2 regions of the Serratia sp. CoH_122_TC_1 genome follow, and region 2 is predicted to be linked to the other one. Evidence: predicted binding sites of a transcription regulator. Region 2 holds the regulator's gene; the other holds the start of a gene.
The links. The regulator PhoB, encoded in region 2, activates phosphate uptake and scavenging genes when phosphate is short. The targets are predictions, from matches to a motif close to CTGTCATAAAACTGNCNNAT.

Region 1: the regulator PhoB is predicted to act here: its motif matches at 1,628-1,647, upstream of pstS (phosphate ABC transporter substrate-binding protein PstS).

The regions. Positions count from the first base shown of each region.
Region 1 is NZ_JBXWLA010000006.1:28,663-36,595, forward strand. It holds gene glmS (glutamine--fructose-6-phosphate transaminase (isomerizing)) at 1-1,387, shown strand, start outside; gene pstS (phosphate ABC transporter substrate-binding protein PstS) at 1,724-2,764, shown strand; gene pstC (phosphate ABC transporter permease PstC) at 2,856-3,812, shown strand; gene pstA (phosphate ABC transporter permease PstA) at 3,814-4,704, shown strand; gene pstB (phosphate ABC transporter ATP-binding protein PstB) at 4,759-5,529, shown strand; gene phoU (phosphate signaling complex protein PhoU) at 5,541-6,275, shown strand; gene AC2FC2_RS09180 (ABC transporter substrate-binding protein) at 6,444-7,283, shown strand; gene AC2FC2_RS09185 (amino acid ABC transporter permease) at 7,363-7,933, shown strand, end outside.
Region 2 is NZ_JBXWLA010000007.1:133,327-141,259, forward strand. It holds gene proY (proline-specific permease ProY) at 1-308, opposite strand, end outside; gene brnQ (branched-chain amino acid transport system II carrier protein) at 380-1,699, opposite strand; gene AC2FC2_RS10945 (PstS family phosphate ABC transporter substrate-binding protein) at 2,300-3,238, opposite strand; gene phoR (phosphate regulon sensor histidine kinase PhoR) at 3,254-4,570, opposite strand; gene phoB (phosphate response regulator transcription factor PhoB) at 4,595-5,284, opposite strand; gene sbcD (exonuclease subunit SbcD) at 5,500-6,732, shown strand; gene sbcC (exonuclease subunit SbcC) at 6,729-7,933, shown strand, end outside.

The sequences.
Region 1 (7,933 bases), on a different contig from region 2:
TGTGATCCCTCAGCTGCGCGGCGCTTATGGTACCGTGGTGATGGACAGCCGTGACCCAAGCGTGCTGGTGGCCGCACGTTCCGGAAGCCCGTTGGTTATCGGTCGTGGCGTGGGTGAAAACTTCCTGGCATCCGATCAGTTGGCACTGTTGCCGGTTACCCGCCGCTTTATCTTCCTTGAGGAAGGTGACGTGGTAGAAATGACCCGCCGCAGCGTGAGCATTTTCGATAAGCAGGGCAACGCCGTTGAGCGTCCTGAGATTGAATCCCAGGTGCAGTACGATGCGGGTGATAAAGGCGCTTACCGCCATTACATGCAAAAAGAGATCTATGAACAGCCGCTGGCGTTGAAGAATACCCTTGAAGGGCGTTTCAGCCATGGCCAAATCAACCTGAGCGAGCTGGGCCCGCGTGCCGACGAACTGCTGTCGAAGGTTCAGCACGTGCAAATTATCGCCTGTGGGACGTCTTACCACTCCGGGATGGTTGCGCGTTATTGGTTCGAATCCCTGGCTGGCGTCCCTTGCGACGTCGAAATTGCATCCGAATTCCGTTACCGCAAGTCTGCCGTGCGTCCAGGTAGCCTGATCATTACGCTGTCGCAGTCCGGTGAAACCGCCGATACGCTGGCGGCGCTGCGCCTGTCGAAAGAACTGGGGTATCTGGGGTCGCTGGCGGTGTGCAACGTGGCCGGTTCTTCACTGGTGCGTGAGTCCGATTTGGCGCTGATGACCAAAGCCGGTACAGAGATCGGCGTTGCTTCGACCAAAGCCTTCACCACCCAGCTTGCGGTATTGCTGATGCTGGTGGCGCGTTTGGGCCGTTTGAAAGGCATGGCAGAAAGCGTTGAGCATGACATTGTGCATGGCCTGCAGGCGTTGCCGGCACGTATCGAACAGATGCTGTCGATGGATAAGAGCATCGAGGCGCTGGCGGAAGGTTTCTCCGACAAGCATCACGCATTGTTCCTGGGCCGTGGCGATCAGTACCCTATCGCGATGGAAGGGGCGCTGAAGCTGAAAGAGATCTCCTATATTCACGCGGAAGCCTATGCTGCCGGTGAATTGAAACACGGCCCGCTGGCGTTGATCGACGCCGATATGCCAGTGATCGTGGTTGCGCCAAACAACGAACTGCTGGAAAAGCTGAAGTCCAACATTGAAGAAGTGCGCGCGCGCGGCGGCCAGCTGTACGTGTTTGCCGATCAGGACGCCGGTTTCGTCAGCAGCGAAGGCATGACCATCATCCCGTTGCCGCATGTTGAAGAGATCGTGGCTCCTATCTTCTACACCGTGCCGTTGCAGTTGCTCTCTTACCACGTTGCGCTGATCAAAGGCACCGACGTTGACCAGCCGCGTAACCTGGCGAAGTCTGTCACAGTAGAGTAATCCCTCTTTGTTAGACTCTGGAAGCCGGCCACTGCGCCGGCTTTTTTCATGGCCTAATCAAATATGACAATGATGCGACAGCCGGGATAAAAGTTGTCATATTCAAGCGGATAGATGAGATGTAATGTGTTTTTTTATTGATTAATTATTGCGTGTTTTTGTCTTTAACTGCATGATTTTTATTTGATTACTGTGTTTCTTTTTGCGTTGTAATATAACTGTCATATTTCGTACATTTTACTGTCACCAAACTGTCCTATTTTCCCTCCTGCAGCAATACTTACTCTGATGAAAACGACTCGAAGTCGATTTTTAAATATCCCATTAGGAGGGATTATGAAACTGATGCGTACCACCGTCGCCAGTATTGTGGCAGCGACTTTCTCCCTGACCGCCGTGTCCGCGTTCGCTGCTGCTAGCCTGACCGGTGCAGGTGCGACATTCCCCGCTCCGGTATATGCCAAGTGGGCAGATTCTTATCAGAAAGAAACCGGCAACAAAGTTAACTATCAGGGCATCGGCTCTTCTGGCGGCGTGAAGCAAATCGTTGCCAACACCGTTGACTTTGGTGCTTCTGATGCGCCTTTGACGGACGAAAAACTGGCTGCTGATGGCCTGTTCCAGTTCCCTACCGTGATCGGTGGCGTCGTACTGGCGGTGAATATTCCGGGTATCAAATCCGGCGAACTGATCCTGGACGGCAAAACCCTGGGCGATATCTACCTGGGTAACGTGAAGAAATGGAACGACCCGGCGATCACCAAACTGAACCCAGGCGTTAAGCTGCCGGATCAGAACATTGCCGTTGTCCGCCGCGCTGACGGTTCAGGCACTTCGTTCGTGTTCACCAGCTACCTGTCAAAAGCCAACGCACAGTGGAAAGAGAAAATCGGTGCAGGCTCTACCGTTAACTGGCCAACCGGTCTGGGCGGCAAGGGTAACGACGGCATCGCAGCCTTCGTACAACGTCTGCCAGGCTCTATCGGTTACGTTGAATACGCTTACGCCAAGCAAAATAACCTGGCTTACACCAAGCTGATTTCTGCCGACGGCAAAGCCGTTAGCCCAACAGAAGAGAGCTTCAGCGCTGCCGCCAAAGGCGTGGATTGGAGCAAAACCTTCGCTCAGGATCTGACTGACCAGAAAGGCGACAATGTGTGGCCAATCACGTCCACCACCTTCATTCTGGTGCACAAAGAGCAGAAAAACCCAGCTCAGGGCACTGAAGTCCTGAAGTTCTTTGACTGGGCATACAAAACGGGCGCCAAACAGGCTAATGACCTGGATTACGCTACTCTGCCGAACGAAGTTATCGAGCAGGTGCGCGCAGCATGGAAATCCAACGTAAAAGACAGTTCAGGTAAAGCGCTGTACTAACAACGCAGGGGCGCGTGTTTCAGCGCGCCCCACTCAGTTTTCAGGGTCTAACCCATGTTGGGCCTGCCAGGGTTAAAATAGAGAGTGATCTATGGCTGAGTACAAGCCGACCATTAAAGCACCGAGTAAAAATGGTGACGTTATCTTCAGCGCGCTGGTAAAACTGGCAGCGCTGATTACCCTATTGTTGCTGGGCGGCATTATTGTTTCACTGATCTTTGCCTCCTGGCCGAGCATGCAGAAATTCGGCTTCTCCTTCCTGTGGACAAAAGAGTGGGATGCACCTGCTGAGCAATTCGGTGCATTGGTACCTATCTACGGCACCGTTGTCACCTCGCTGATTGCTCTGATTATCGCCGTGCCTGTCAGCTTTGGTATTGCGTTGTTCCTGACCGAGCTGGCACCTAACTGGTTGAGACGCCCGCTGGGTATCGCCATTGAATTGCTGGCAGCAATCCCGAGTATTGTGTACGGCATGTGGGGCCTGTTCGTGTTTGCCCCGCTGTTTGCCAAATATTTCCAGACCCCGGTCGGCGACGTTTTGTCGGGTATCCCTATTGTCGGTGAGCTGTTCTCTGGCCCGGCATTCGGTATCGGTATTCTGGCTGCTGGGGTGATCCTGGCGATTATGATTATTCCTTACATCGCCGCGGTAATGCGCGACGTGTTCGAACAAACCCCGGTGATGATGAAAGAGTCGGCCTACGGCATCGGCTGCACCACCTGGGAAGTGATCTGGCGTATCGTGCTGCCATTTACCAAGAATGGTGTGATCGGGGGCGTGATGCTCGGCTTGGGCCGCGCGCTGGGCGAAACGATGGCCGTGACCTTCATCATCGGTAACACCTATCAGCTCGACAGTGCTTCACTGTATATGCCGGGTAACAGCATCACCTCGGCACTGGCCAACGAATTCGCTGAAGCAGAATCAGGGGTGCACACCGCAGCGCTGATGGAGCTGGGGCTGATTCTGTTTGTTATCACCTTTATCGTCCTGGCGCTGTCGAAGTTGATGGTTATGCGTCTGGCCAAGAATGAGGGACGCTAACGTGGCGACTATGGAAATGCAAAACGACCTGGCGCTGTTAGAAAGCCGCCGCAAAATGCAGGCATGGCGCCGCCAGAAGAATCGATTGGCGCTGTTTTTGTCGATGGCGACCATGGCCTTTGGCCTGTTCTGGCTGGTGTGGATCCTGTTCTCTACCGTGACCAAAGGCATTGATGGCATGTCGCTGGCGTTGTTCACCGAAATGACGCCGCCACCGAACACCGCAGGCGGCGGTCTGGCGAACGCCATCGCCGGCAGCGGTCTGCTGATCCTGTGGGCTACCGTGTTCGGTACGCCGTTGGGCATCATGGCTGGCATTTACCTGGCGGAATATGGCCGTAAATCCTGGCTGGCAGAGGTGATCCGTTTTATTAACGACATTCTGCTATCAGCACCGTCGATCGTCGTGGGCCTGTTCGTGTACACCATCGTGGTGGCGAAGATGCAGCACTTCTCCGGCTGGGCTGGGATCATCGCGCTGGCGCTGTTGCAGGTGCCGATCGTTATCCGAACCACCGAGAATATGCTGAAGCTGGTACCGGATACGCTGCGTGAGGCTGCCTACGCGCTGGGTACGCCGAAATGGCGCATGATTTCCGCCATCACGTTGAAAGCGTCGGTTTCCGGCATCATCACCGGTGTGCTGCTGGCGATTGCGCGTATTGCCGGGGAAACAGCACCGCTGCTGTTTACCTCGCTGTCGAATCAGTTCTGGAGCACAGACCTGATGCAGCCGATCGCCAACTTACCGGTGACTATTTTCAAATTCGCCATGAGCCCGTTTGCCGAATGGCAAGAGCTGGCCTGGGCAGGGGTGCTGTTGATTACCCTGTGCGTACTGCTACTGAATATCTTGGCGCGTGTGGTTTTCGCCAAGCAAAAGCATTCATAAAATTTTGAGCGCTGCCATGGCGGCGCTGATGAAAAGAGAGAAGTCTTGATGAGTATGGTTACTGACGCTTCCAGCAGCAAAATTCAGGTACGCGATCTGAACTTCTACTATGGCAAATTCCATGCGCTGAAAAACATCACGCTGGATATCGCCAAAAACAAGGTCACCGCGTTTATCGGTCCGTCCGGCTGCGGCAAATCTACCCTGCTGCGCACCTTCAACAAGATGTATCAGTTATACCCCGAGCAGCGTGCTGAAGGCGGCATCCTGCTGGATGGGCAAAATATTCTGACGGATAACTCGGATATCGCCCTGCTGCGCGCCAAGGTTGGCATGGTGTTCCAGAAACCGACACCGTTCCCAATGTCGATTTACGACAATATCGCCTTCGGTGTACGTCTGTTTGAAAAGCTCTCGCGTGCCGATATGGATGAGCGCGTGCAATGGGCTCTGACCAAGGCAGCGCTGTGGAACGAGACCAAAGACAAGCTGCACCAGAGCGGTTATAGCCTGTCTGGTGGCCAGCAACAGCGTTTGTGCATCGCCCGCGGGATTGCTATTCGCCCTGACGTCTTATTGCTGGACGAACCCTGCTCGGCGCTGGATCCGATTTCCACCGGTAAAATTGAAGAGCTGATCAGCGAGCTGAAGTCTGACTACACCGTGGTGATCGTCACTCACAACATGCAGCAGGCCGCGCGTTGTTCTGATTCCACGGCATTTATGTATCTGGGCGAACTGATCGAGTTCAGTGATACTGATACCCTGTTCACCGCGCCACAGAAAAAACAGACCGAAGACTACATCACTGGCCGTTATGGTTGATAGGATGCATCATGGATAACCTGAATTTAAATAAACACATTTCCGGCCAGTTCAACGCAGAACTTGAGCACATCCGTACCCAGGTGTTGACCATGGGTGGGCTGGTGGAACAGCAACTGACTGACGCCATTACCGCGATGCATAACCAGGACGGTGAGTTGGCCAAGCGGGTGATCGAAGGCGACGCCAAGGTCAATATGATGGAAGTGGCAATCGATGAGGCCTGTGTGCGCATCATTGCCAAACGCCAGCCGACCGCCAGCGACCTGCGTTTGGTGATGGCGATCATCAAAACTATCTCTGAGCTGGAGCGTATCGGCGATGTGGCAGACAAAATCTGTCGCACGGCACTGGAGAAATTCTCGCACCAGCACCAGCCTCTGCTGGTCAGTCTGGAGTCTCTTGGCCGCCATACCGTGCAGATGTTGCATGATGTGCTGGATGCCTTTGCGCGCATGGATCTGGACGAAGCGATCCGAATTTATCGCGAAGACAGAAAAGTCGATCAGGAATATGAAGGCATTGTACGCCAGTTAATGACTTATATGATGGAAGACACACGCACTATTCCAAGCGTGCTGACTGCATTGTTCTGCGCACGTTCTATTGAGCGTATCGGTGACCGTTGCCAGAATATTTGCGAATTCATCTTCTACTTCGTGAAAGGCCAGGACTTCCGCCATATTGGTGGTGATGCCTTGGAAAAACTGTTGTCTTCCGACGGTACAGACGAGAAAAAAGAGTAATTCTCTTCGCGAGTTACCCTATAAAGGCGCAGAAAACTGCGCCTTTATGCCGTTTAAAACCCTTAAATACAAAATGGTTATAAATATAGCTTTTTATATTATTTCCTGACCTAAGTGGGTCTTGCTAGCGTAGCAGCCAGCAGGACATCAACCCCTTAGGAGCTTCCCATGAAACATCGCGTTTTGGCCTTAACGTTATTAGCCAGCTTGACCAGCCTCGCTACCGGTGCCGCGCATGCGGACAAACTCGACGACATCAAGAAAGCTGGCGTAGTGCGTATCGCGGTATTCGACAGTAACCCGCCGTTCGGTTATATCGATCCGCAAACTAAAAAGCTGGTGGGTTATGACGTTGATGTGGCCGATGCGATTGGTAAAGCGCTGGGTGTAAAGGTGGAGCTGCGTGCCACCAATCCAGCTAACCGTATTCCTTTATTGGTCTCGAAAAAGGTCGATCTGATCGCCGCCAATTTCACCATTACCGATGAGCGCGCCAAGGAAGTGAACTTCAGCGTACCCTATTTTGCTACCGGCCAGAAATTTATTGCCCATAAAGGCGTGCTGAAATCCCCGGAAGATATCAAAAAGCTGCGTATCGGTGCGGACAAGGGGACAGTGCAGGAAATCACGCTGCGTGAGCATTATCCAACGGCGAAAGTGATCTCCTACGATGACACACCGCTGGCGTTCGTTGCGTTGCGTAACGGCAACGTGCAGGCAATCACCCAGGATGACGCCAAGCTGGTGGGCCTGTTAGGCAACCTGCCGGCCGCGCAGAAAGCGGACTTCGAAATATCCCCGTTCAGCATTACCAAAGAGTACCAGGGCGTCGGTATTCCAAAAGGGGAAGATCGCCTGACGGCCACGGTTAATGACACGCTGATCGCGCTGGAAAAAGACGGCGAAGCGGTGAAGATCTACGATCGCTGGTTCGGACCGGAAACCAAAACCGCACAGCCGCGCGGCGATTTCAAAATCGCGCCGTTGGATCAACAGCCGAAGGCCTGATTTTTTGCGGGGCTGAGATCTGTTTGTAGGGGCGCAGCTTGCTGCGCCCCTGACGCATTTTGTAAGACAAGGATTGACCATGAATCTGGACTGGTTGCTGGCGCCGCAATACCTAAACTGGCTGTGGCAGGGTTTTCTGTTGACGCTGTGGCTTTCTGCCTGTGCGAGCCTGGCCGCCACGTTGTTGGGTTTTTTACTGACGACGATGCGTGACAGCCACCTGCGCCCATTGCGATGGCTGGCGATGGGCTACAGTTCGTTGTTTCGCAATACGCCGCTTCTGGTACAGCTGTTCTTCTGGTATTTCGCCGCCGGGCAGATCCTGCCTTCAGCCACAATGCAATGGCTTAACACCTCACATCACATTGGCCCGCTTGAATGGCCGTCGTTTGAATTTCTTGCCGGTTTCTTTGGCCTGACGTTGTACTCCAGCGCCTTTATCGCCGAAGAGATCCGATCCGGTATTCGTGGCGTTGCCAGTGGGCAAAAATATGCGGCCAATGCGCTGGGATTAACCGGCTGGCAGGCTATGCGTTATGTGGTGTTGCCGCAGGCGCTAAACATCGCCATGCCGCCGCTGCTGGGTCAGTATATGAACGTGATAAAGAACTCCTCGTTGACGATGGCGATCGGCGTGGCCGAACTGTCTT
Region 2 (7,933 bases):
CAGTAAGTCCAGCCCGTGATATACCCCGCCATAGGGCCAAGGTAGTCCTGCGCATAGCGTGAAAACGAACTGGCCTGCGGGTTGTTGACCGACATCTCGCCCAGCGCGCGCATGATAATAAAGGCGACGATACCGCCAATCAGGTAGGCCAGCAAAACGCTCGGGCCTGCCATTTTAATGGCGTCTGCCGAACCGTAGAACAGACCGGTACCGATAGCCGAACCCAGAGCCATAAAGCGAATGTGACGCGTACTGAGACCGCGTTTTAGCTTATTGGCCGCGGGGACGGCAGGTGACTGTTGTTGCATGAAAATAACCCGTGTTTTTTAAACGTAAAAAAGCCACGGACAAGTCCGTGGCCCAAAATTTAGCCGGGAGATTAGGAGTGCGCGGTCACTTCAGTGCGCGTACAAACCCGGTCATAAATGGCGACCAGCACCAGTATCAACAGAGACGGCGGCAACCATGCCAACCCCTGATCCGCCAGTGGCAGGTGATTCGTCCAATTCGGCAGTAAAGACTGGAAGGTGGACGCTTTCACTGCGTCAAGGATACCAAACAACAGGCTGACTAACATCACCGGCGCAATGATACGCGGCGCGCTGTGCCACCAACGCAGGGTGAAGCTCAGCACCACCAGGACGATACACGGCGGGTAAATCGCGGTCAGCACCGGGATAGAGATCTGAATCAGATGGCTCAGGCCCAGGTTTGAAACCAACATCGAGAACAGCCCCAGGATAAACACCAGCGTCTTATAGGAGAACGGCAGGTACTGGGCGAAGAACTCGGCACAGGCGCAGGTCAGGCCCACTGCCGTTACCATACAGGCGATGAAAATCAAGGCCGCCAGGAAGAAACTGCCCAACCCACCGAAGGTGTTTTGCACGTAAGCATGCAGAATCACCGCACCGTTGGTGGCATCAGGAACCAGCACGCCGCTACCGGAACCCAGTTTGAACAGGCTCAGGTAAACCAGCGTCAGGCCGACACCGGCGATCAAACCGGCCAGAATGGTATAACGCGTCAGCAAACCGGCATCTTTAACACCACGGGAACGCGCGGCATTAACGATAACGATACCGAACACCAGCGCACCCAGCGTATCCATGGTCAGATAGCCGTTAACGAAACCGGTAGAGAACGGAACGTTCTGATAAACCTCAGTCGCCGGAATTGGCGTACCCGCAGGCCAGGCCAGCGCGGCAATGCCGAGTGCACCCAGCGCAACAATTTTCAGCGGTGCCAACACGTGCCCCACGGTATCGAGCAGACGGCCCGGATACAGGGAAATGCCGATCACCAGTGCGAAATACACCAGGCTATAAATAAACAACGGCATGGCGCCATCACCGGTCAGGGGGGCAATACCCACTTCGAAGGAAACGGTCGCGGTGCGCGGTGTAGCAAACAGTGGGCCGACGGCCAGATAGCAGACCGTTGCCAGCAGCAAACCCGCGCGACGGCCAATTGGCGTGCTCAGGGCGTCAATGCCGCCACCCACACGAGCCAAGGCAATCACGGTCATTACCGGTAGGCCGACAGCGGTAATCAGGAAGCCGATAGCTGCGGTCCAGACGTGTTCACCGGACTGTAAACCGACCATCGGCGGGAAAATGATATTCCCAGCACCGACGAATAAGGCAAAGGTCATAAAACCCAATGCAATAATATCTTTTGACGTTAAACGATGACTCATACGATGTCGTGTTGCCTGTTCAAATGAAAAAAAGTGCCCGATATCGTGGTGGCGTTATGCCCCACCCGGTTGCCGGCTTGCCATTTCATCGCGAGACCAATAAGAGCAGAAAACGCATTTTTTCCGGCGTTTTGTCCTTATTCGAAAGTGACCACTCATGATGATGGGCAGAGTTTTAAGAGTTATAAATGGAGGTTTAGTCCGACAACGAGGCCTAAGTTAAACGTTTATAGCGTTGAAAGGCAAGGCGCATGACAAAAAGCAGAGCTATCGACCAGATAATCTTTAAGCACCAGTCGATCATAGTGGTTATCAATAAATATACAATACATGATTTGTATCATTTTTGAGCAACCATCTCACAAAACGTGAAACCTATAGCCAATGTCCGCGCGAAAACGCCAATAAACACTCAGTTTCCGCGCGGTATGAACGGGTTTCAGCCCTTATCAAAGCCGCCAAAAGAGGCTCATGACGTTTTTGCAGCTTATTCCACTGCAGCTGTCTGCCAACCTTTAACATGCGTGCAAGCCGCTGCAAAACGCGGCGCTTCGCCGCCGCCCGCGCAACGCCAAATCATGATGCGTGTTTCTGGAGCACTTATTTCAAGCCCAATGCCAATCGGGTTTTATGCAGGGTATCGGGGGGCAGCGGCAGATAACCGTCGTGATTAACCAGGTCTTGCCCGGTATCAGACAGTACGCGATCGAGGAAGGCTGCGGTCAGCGGCTCCAACGGCTGGTTGGGCGCTTTATTGATGTAGATATACAGGTAGCGCGACAGCGGGTAACTGCCATTGCGTACATTGGCATCATTGGGAGTGATATAGTTTTCACCAGACTCAGCCAACGGCAGTAGCCGCACACCACTGGCACGAAAACCGATGCTGGCGTAACCAATGCTATTGAGTGAACCGGCAACGGCCTGCACCACCGAGGCAGAACCGGGCAATTCATTGACGCGCGGCATAAAGTCGCCGCCGCACAGCGCACGCAGCTTGAAATAGCCGTAAGTACCGGAGGCAGAATTACGCCCAAAACGTTGCAAGGCTCGCTGCTGCCAATCACCGGTCAGCCCCAGTTCCCCCCAGCGCGTCAATGGTTGGCTTTCACCACAGCGCAGAGTGGCGGAAAAAATTCGGTCAAGCTGCTGCAGGTTAAGCCCACGCAGAGGGTTGTCCTGATGGACCAACACGACCAGCGCATCTACAGCGACCGGTACCGCCAACGGCGCATAACCGTAGCGGTGTTCGAACGCCGAAACCTCTGCCGCCTTCATCGGTCGGCTCATCGGCCCAAGCTGCGCCGCCCCTGCCGCCAATGCGGTGGGGGCAGTGGAGGACCCCGCGGCCTGGATCTGCAAATTAACGTTGGGATAATGCTGACTGAAATCCTGCGCCCACAGCGCCATGAGATTTGCCAGCGTATCGGAACCGACGCTCGACAAATTACCGGACAGCATGCCGTCCGGCTGCGCCAGCGCGCCACGACTCGCCAACAGCACCAGGCAAAGCAGTAGCCCTCGGGTAATTCGGATCATTGAGCCTCTCGCGCGTTAATTTTTCACCGCATTCTCTGATAAAGCTGCGGGAACAATCAACCGGTTAGGCAAGGTAAAAATGAATCGGGTACCCATGCCCTGTTCGCTGAGGATCTCCAGACGTGCGTCATGATGACTTAATGCATGCTTAACGATCGCCAACCCCAACCCACTGCCGCCAGTCTGGCGTGAACGGGCCTTATCAACGCGGTAAAAACGTTCGGTCAGACGTGGAATATGCTCTGCAGCGATGCCCGGCCCGTTATCACTGACCTGGAACTGCGCGCCGTTTGGCGTTTGTTGCCAGCTCACCTCAATATTGGTGCCCTTTGGCGTGTGATTCACAGCGTTATACACCAGGTTGGATACCGCACTGCGCAACTGGTCGTCGTTGCCAAAGACCTTAAGCTGTTCGTTCACCCGGAAAGTAATCTCATGGTTCCCGCCGCTCAATGACTGCGCTTCGCGTTGCAGCACTCGCAGCATCAACGGAATATCGACCCGCTCGTTCATTTCTACATTTGGCGCGGCTTCAATACGCGACAGTGTCAGCAGCTGCTTGACCAGACCATCCATGCGGCGAGTCTGTTCCTGCATGGTGCCCAACGCTTTGCCCCGCAGCGAACCATCCAGCTCTTCGTCGCTCATCATTTCCAGGTAGCCCTGCAATACCGTCAGCGGAGTGCGCAACTCATGACTGACGTTGGCAAAGAAGTTGCGCCGGGCGCCTTCAAGCTGACGCATTTGGGTAACGTCACGCGCAACCATCAACAGCTGCCCTTCTGAATACGGCATCACGCGAAACTCAACGTAATGCTCATTGTTCAACTGCAGCGTTAACGGTCGAGAGAACTCCTGCTGTTGCAGATAGTGGCTGAATTCCGGATAACGCAGCAGGTTCAGGATGTGTTGGCCGTTATCTTCAGGCCAACGGAAACCCAGCAGATGCTGCGCCAACCCGTTACACCAGAAGATGTTACCTTCAACGGTCGTCATCACCACCGCATCAGGCAGTGACTCTGCGCCGCTGCGGAAACGTTTGATCAATAACGCCAGCTCACGACGTCGGCGACGGTTTCGCTGTTGCATCTGGTATAAGCCGTAAAACAGCGGTTCCCAGCTCCAGCGCCCAGGTGGCGGTGTCATGCTGCGGTCAACCCACAGCCAGTGAGAAAGTTTAAGTTGGTTGTAGAAGTTCCACACCAGCGCAGCCAGCACGGAGGCAAGCAGCAACCAGGGCAGATAACCGAAAATCAGCCCCAGTAATAAGGCAGGTAGGCAGAAAAGGGCCAGCTCCAGGGCCAGCCTCTTCCAGGATAGACGTTCTAACACGGCATATTCTCCAGCGCGGCGCGATCAGTAGCGCGTTGAGAATCGGTAGCCTGTGCCCCGAACGGTTTGAACCATTTTGTCATGACCAGTGGTCTCTAACGCCTTACGGAGTCGGCGGATATGCACGTCAACGGTGCGGTCTTCCACATAAACGTTAGTGCCCCAGACGTGATTAAGCAACTGTTCGCGGCTATAAACTCGCTCAGGGTGGGTCATAAAGAAGTGCAACAGCTTGAACTCGGTCGGCCCCATATCCAGCGCTTGCTCGTTAGCCATCACGCGGTGTGAGGAAGGGTCCAGGCTCAGCCCTTGCATTTCAATCACTTCTTCCACTGCCATGGGTGAAATACGGCGCATTACCGCCTTGATACGTGCCACCAGTTCCTTCGGCGAGAAAGGTTTGGTGATGTAATCATCCGCACCGACTTCCAGACCACGAACCCGGTCTTCTTCTTCACCACGCGCTGTCAGCATCATCACCGGAATATCGCGGGTTAGCGCTTCACGCTTCATATGCTTGATAAACTGAATGCCGGATCCCCCGGGTAACATCCAGTCGAGCAACACTAAATCAGGGAACGGTTCAGACAGGCGTGTCACGGCACTGTCATAATCCTCGGCTTCCAACGGTTGGTAACCATTCTGTTCCAACACAAAGCACACCATCTCACGGATCGGCGCTTCGTCTTCCACCACCAATATGCGTCTTGCCATCGTCAATCCTGCCAATGTGTTAGCTATCTGCGGGCGCCATTATGCGTCAGTTTTATGACACTTTTATGAAAAGAACACCCTGTTATAGGCAGTAAGCATAGCGATTATTTCCAACGTCAAAGAAAAATCATTCAGTTGTCATAATGATTCCGTCACGACAGCCGCCGCGGTGCCCTTTATAATCACCGCCATTAGCTTATCGCCCCGGGAGTGTCATGCGCCTGATCCACACCTCTGACTGGCATCTTGGCCAGTACTTTTTCACCAAAAGCCGTGCCGCCGAGCACCAGGCTTTTCTGCGCTGGCTGATAGACCAAATCGAGCAACATCAGGTGGATGCACTGATCGTCGCCGGGGACCTGTTCGATACCGGTTCGCCACCCAGCTATGCCCGCGAACTGTACAACCGCTTCGTGGTAGAGCTGCAACATACCGGCTGCCAATTAGTGGTGCTGGGAGGTAACCACGATTCCGTGGCGACCTTAAATGAGTCGCGTGAATTGCTTTCTTGCCTGAATACGACGGTGATCGCCAACGCGCAGGCTGAAACCGAACAGCAAATCGTGGTCCTGAACCAACGCGACGGCCAACCGGGCGCCGTGCTGTGCGCCATCCCGTTCTTACGCCCGCGAGATCTGCTTACCAGCCGAGCCGGTGAGTCAGGCGTGCAAAAACAGCAGGCGCTGCAAGAGGCCATCGCAGAACATTACCAGACGCTTTATCACTCCGCCTGTGCACGCCGCGACGCGCTCGGCCTGGCACTGCCTATCGTTGCCACGGGCCACCTGACGACGGTTGGCGTTACCACGTCCGATTCCGTGCGCGATATCTATATCGGCACGCTGGATGCCTTCCCGGCGCAAGCTTTCCCACCGGCCGACTACATCGCCTTGGGGCATATTCACCGTGCGCAGAACGTCGCAAAATCCGAGCACATTCGCTACAGCGGTTCGCCGATCCCACTCAGTTTCGACGAATTGGGCAAAGCAAAAAGCGTGTTCATGGTGGATTTCTCCGCAGGTGCTTTGCAACAGGTCAGTACGCTGGACATTCCCAGCTTCCAACCTATGCAGCTTATTAAGGGTGATTTAGCGCAGATCGAGCACCAATTACGGCAGTTCGCCGATTATCAAGGTGAGTTGCCGGTGTGGTTGGATATCGAGGTCGCTACGCAGGATTATCTCAGCGACATTCAGCGCCGTATCCAACTGCTGGCCGATCAACTGCCCGTAGAGGTGGTGTTGCTGCGCCGCAGTAAAGAACAGCGCCGCCAGGCGATTGAACAACAGGACAAAGAAACGCTTAACGAACTGAGCGTCAATGACGTCTTCGAACGTCGTCTGGCGCAAGAACCTGATATGGCCGATGATCGCCGGCAACGCATGAGTCAAATGTTCCAGCAGGTCGTCGAAGCCGTTAGGCACCAAGATCAGGAGCCGAGCCAATGAAAATTCTCAGCCTGAGATTAAAAAATCTCAACTCCCTGCAAGGTGAGTGGAAAATCGACTTCACTGCGGAGCCTTTTGCCAGCAATGGGTTGTTTGCCATCACCGGGCCGACCGGGGCAGGTAAAACCACCCTGCTGGACGCCATCTGTCTGGCGCTGTACCACCAAACGCCGCGCCTGAATGTCACACCGAGCCAAAACGAGCTGATGACACGCCATACCGCCGAGTCGCTGGCAGAAGTCGAGTTTGAGGTCAAAGGTGTCGGTTATCGCGCATTCTGGAGCCAGCGCCGCGCCAAAAATGCGCCAGACGGTAACCTGCAGGCTCCTAAAGTCGAATTGGCACTGCGTGACGATGGCAAGATCCTGGCGGACAAAGTGCGCGACAAGCTGGATCTTACCGCCGCAATTACCGGGCTGGATTTCGGGCGCTTCACCAAATCGATGATGCTGTCCCAGGGCCAGTTCGCCGCCTTCCTTAACGCTGATGCCAATGATCGCGCCGAACTGCTGGAAGAGCTAACCGGCACCGAGATCTACGGCCAGCTTTCGGAGCGGGTTTTCGAACAGCACAAACAGGCCAAGGTCGAACTGGACGCGCTGCATCAACGCGCCAGCGGTATTGAACTGCTAAATGACGAACAACGACAACTGCTGGAAAACCAGTTAGTTGAATTGGCGACACAAGAAAATACCCTCAGCGACCAAACCCGTCAGCAGCAGCAGGCGTTGAACTGGTTGCAATTTTGGCAGCAAACGCAGCAAAAACAACAGGCATATCAACGCCAACTGGACGCGGTGGAGCTAGAGCAAACCGCAGCAGAACCGCAACTACAGCAACTGGCACGCAGCGAACCGGCAGAAAAACTGCGGCCGTTGCTTAACGAACGTAACCGCTGCCGTCACGATCACCAGACGCTACAACAGCAGATTGCCCAGTTGACGCAGCAGCAGGCGCAGCAGCTCGCCCAGATAGCACCGTTGCAACAGGCTGTGGAACAGGCCCGTATGCAACTACAGGCACATGTTGAACACCAGCAGGAACAACAGCGGTTGATCGACGATCACGTCGTCCCGCTCGATAACCGGATTGCCCAGTTAAAGAAAACGCAGACCGAACTGCAACAGATGTGCGATAGCGCCGCACAGCAGTATGCCCAGCAAAAAACGGCGCTGGAACAACTCGAGGTTCAGCGAACCCA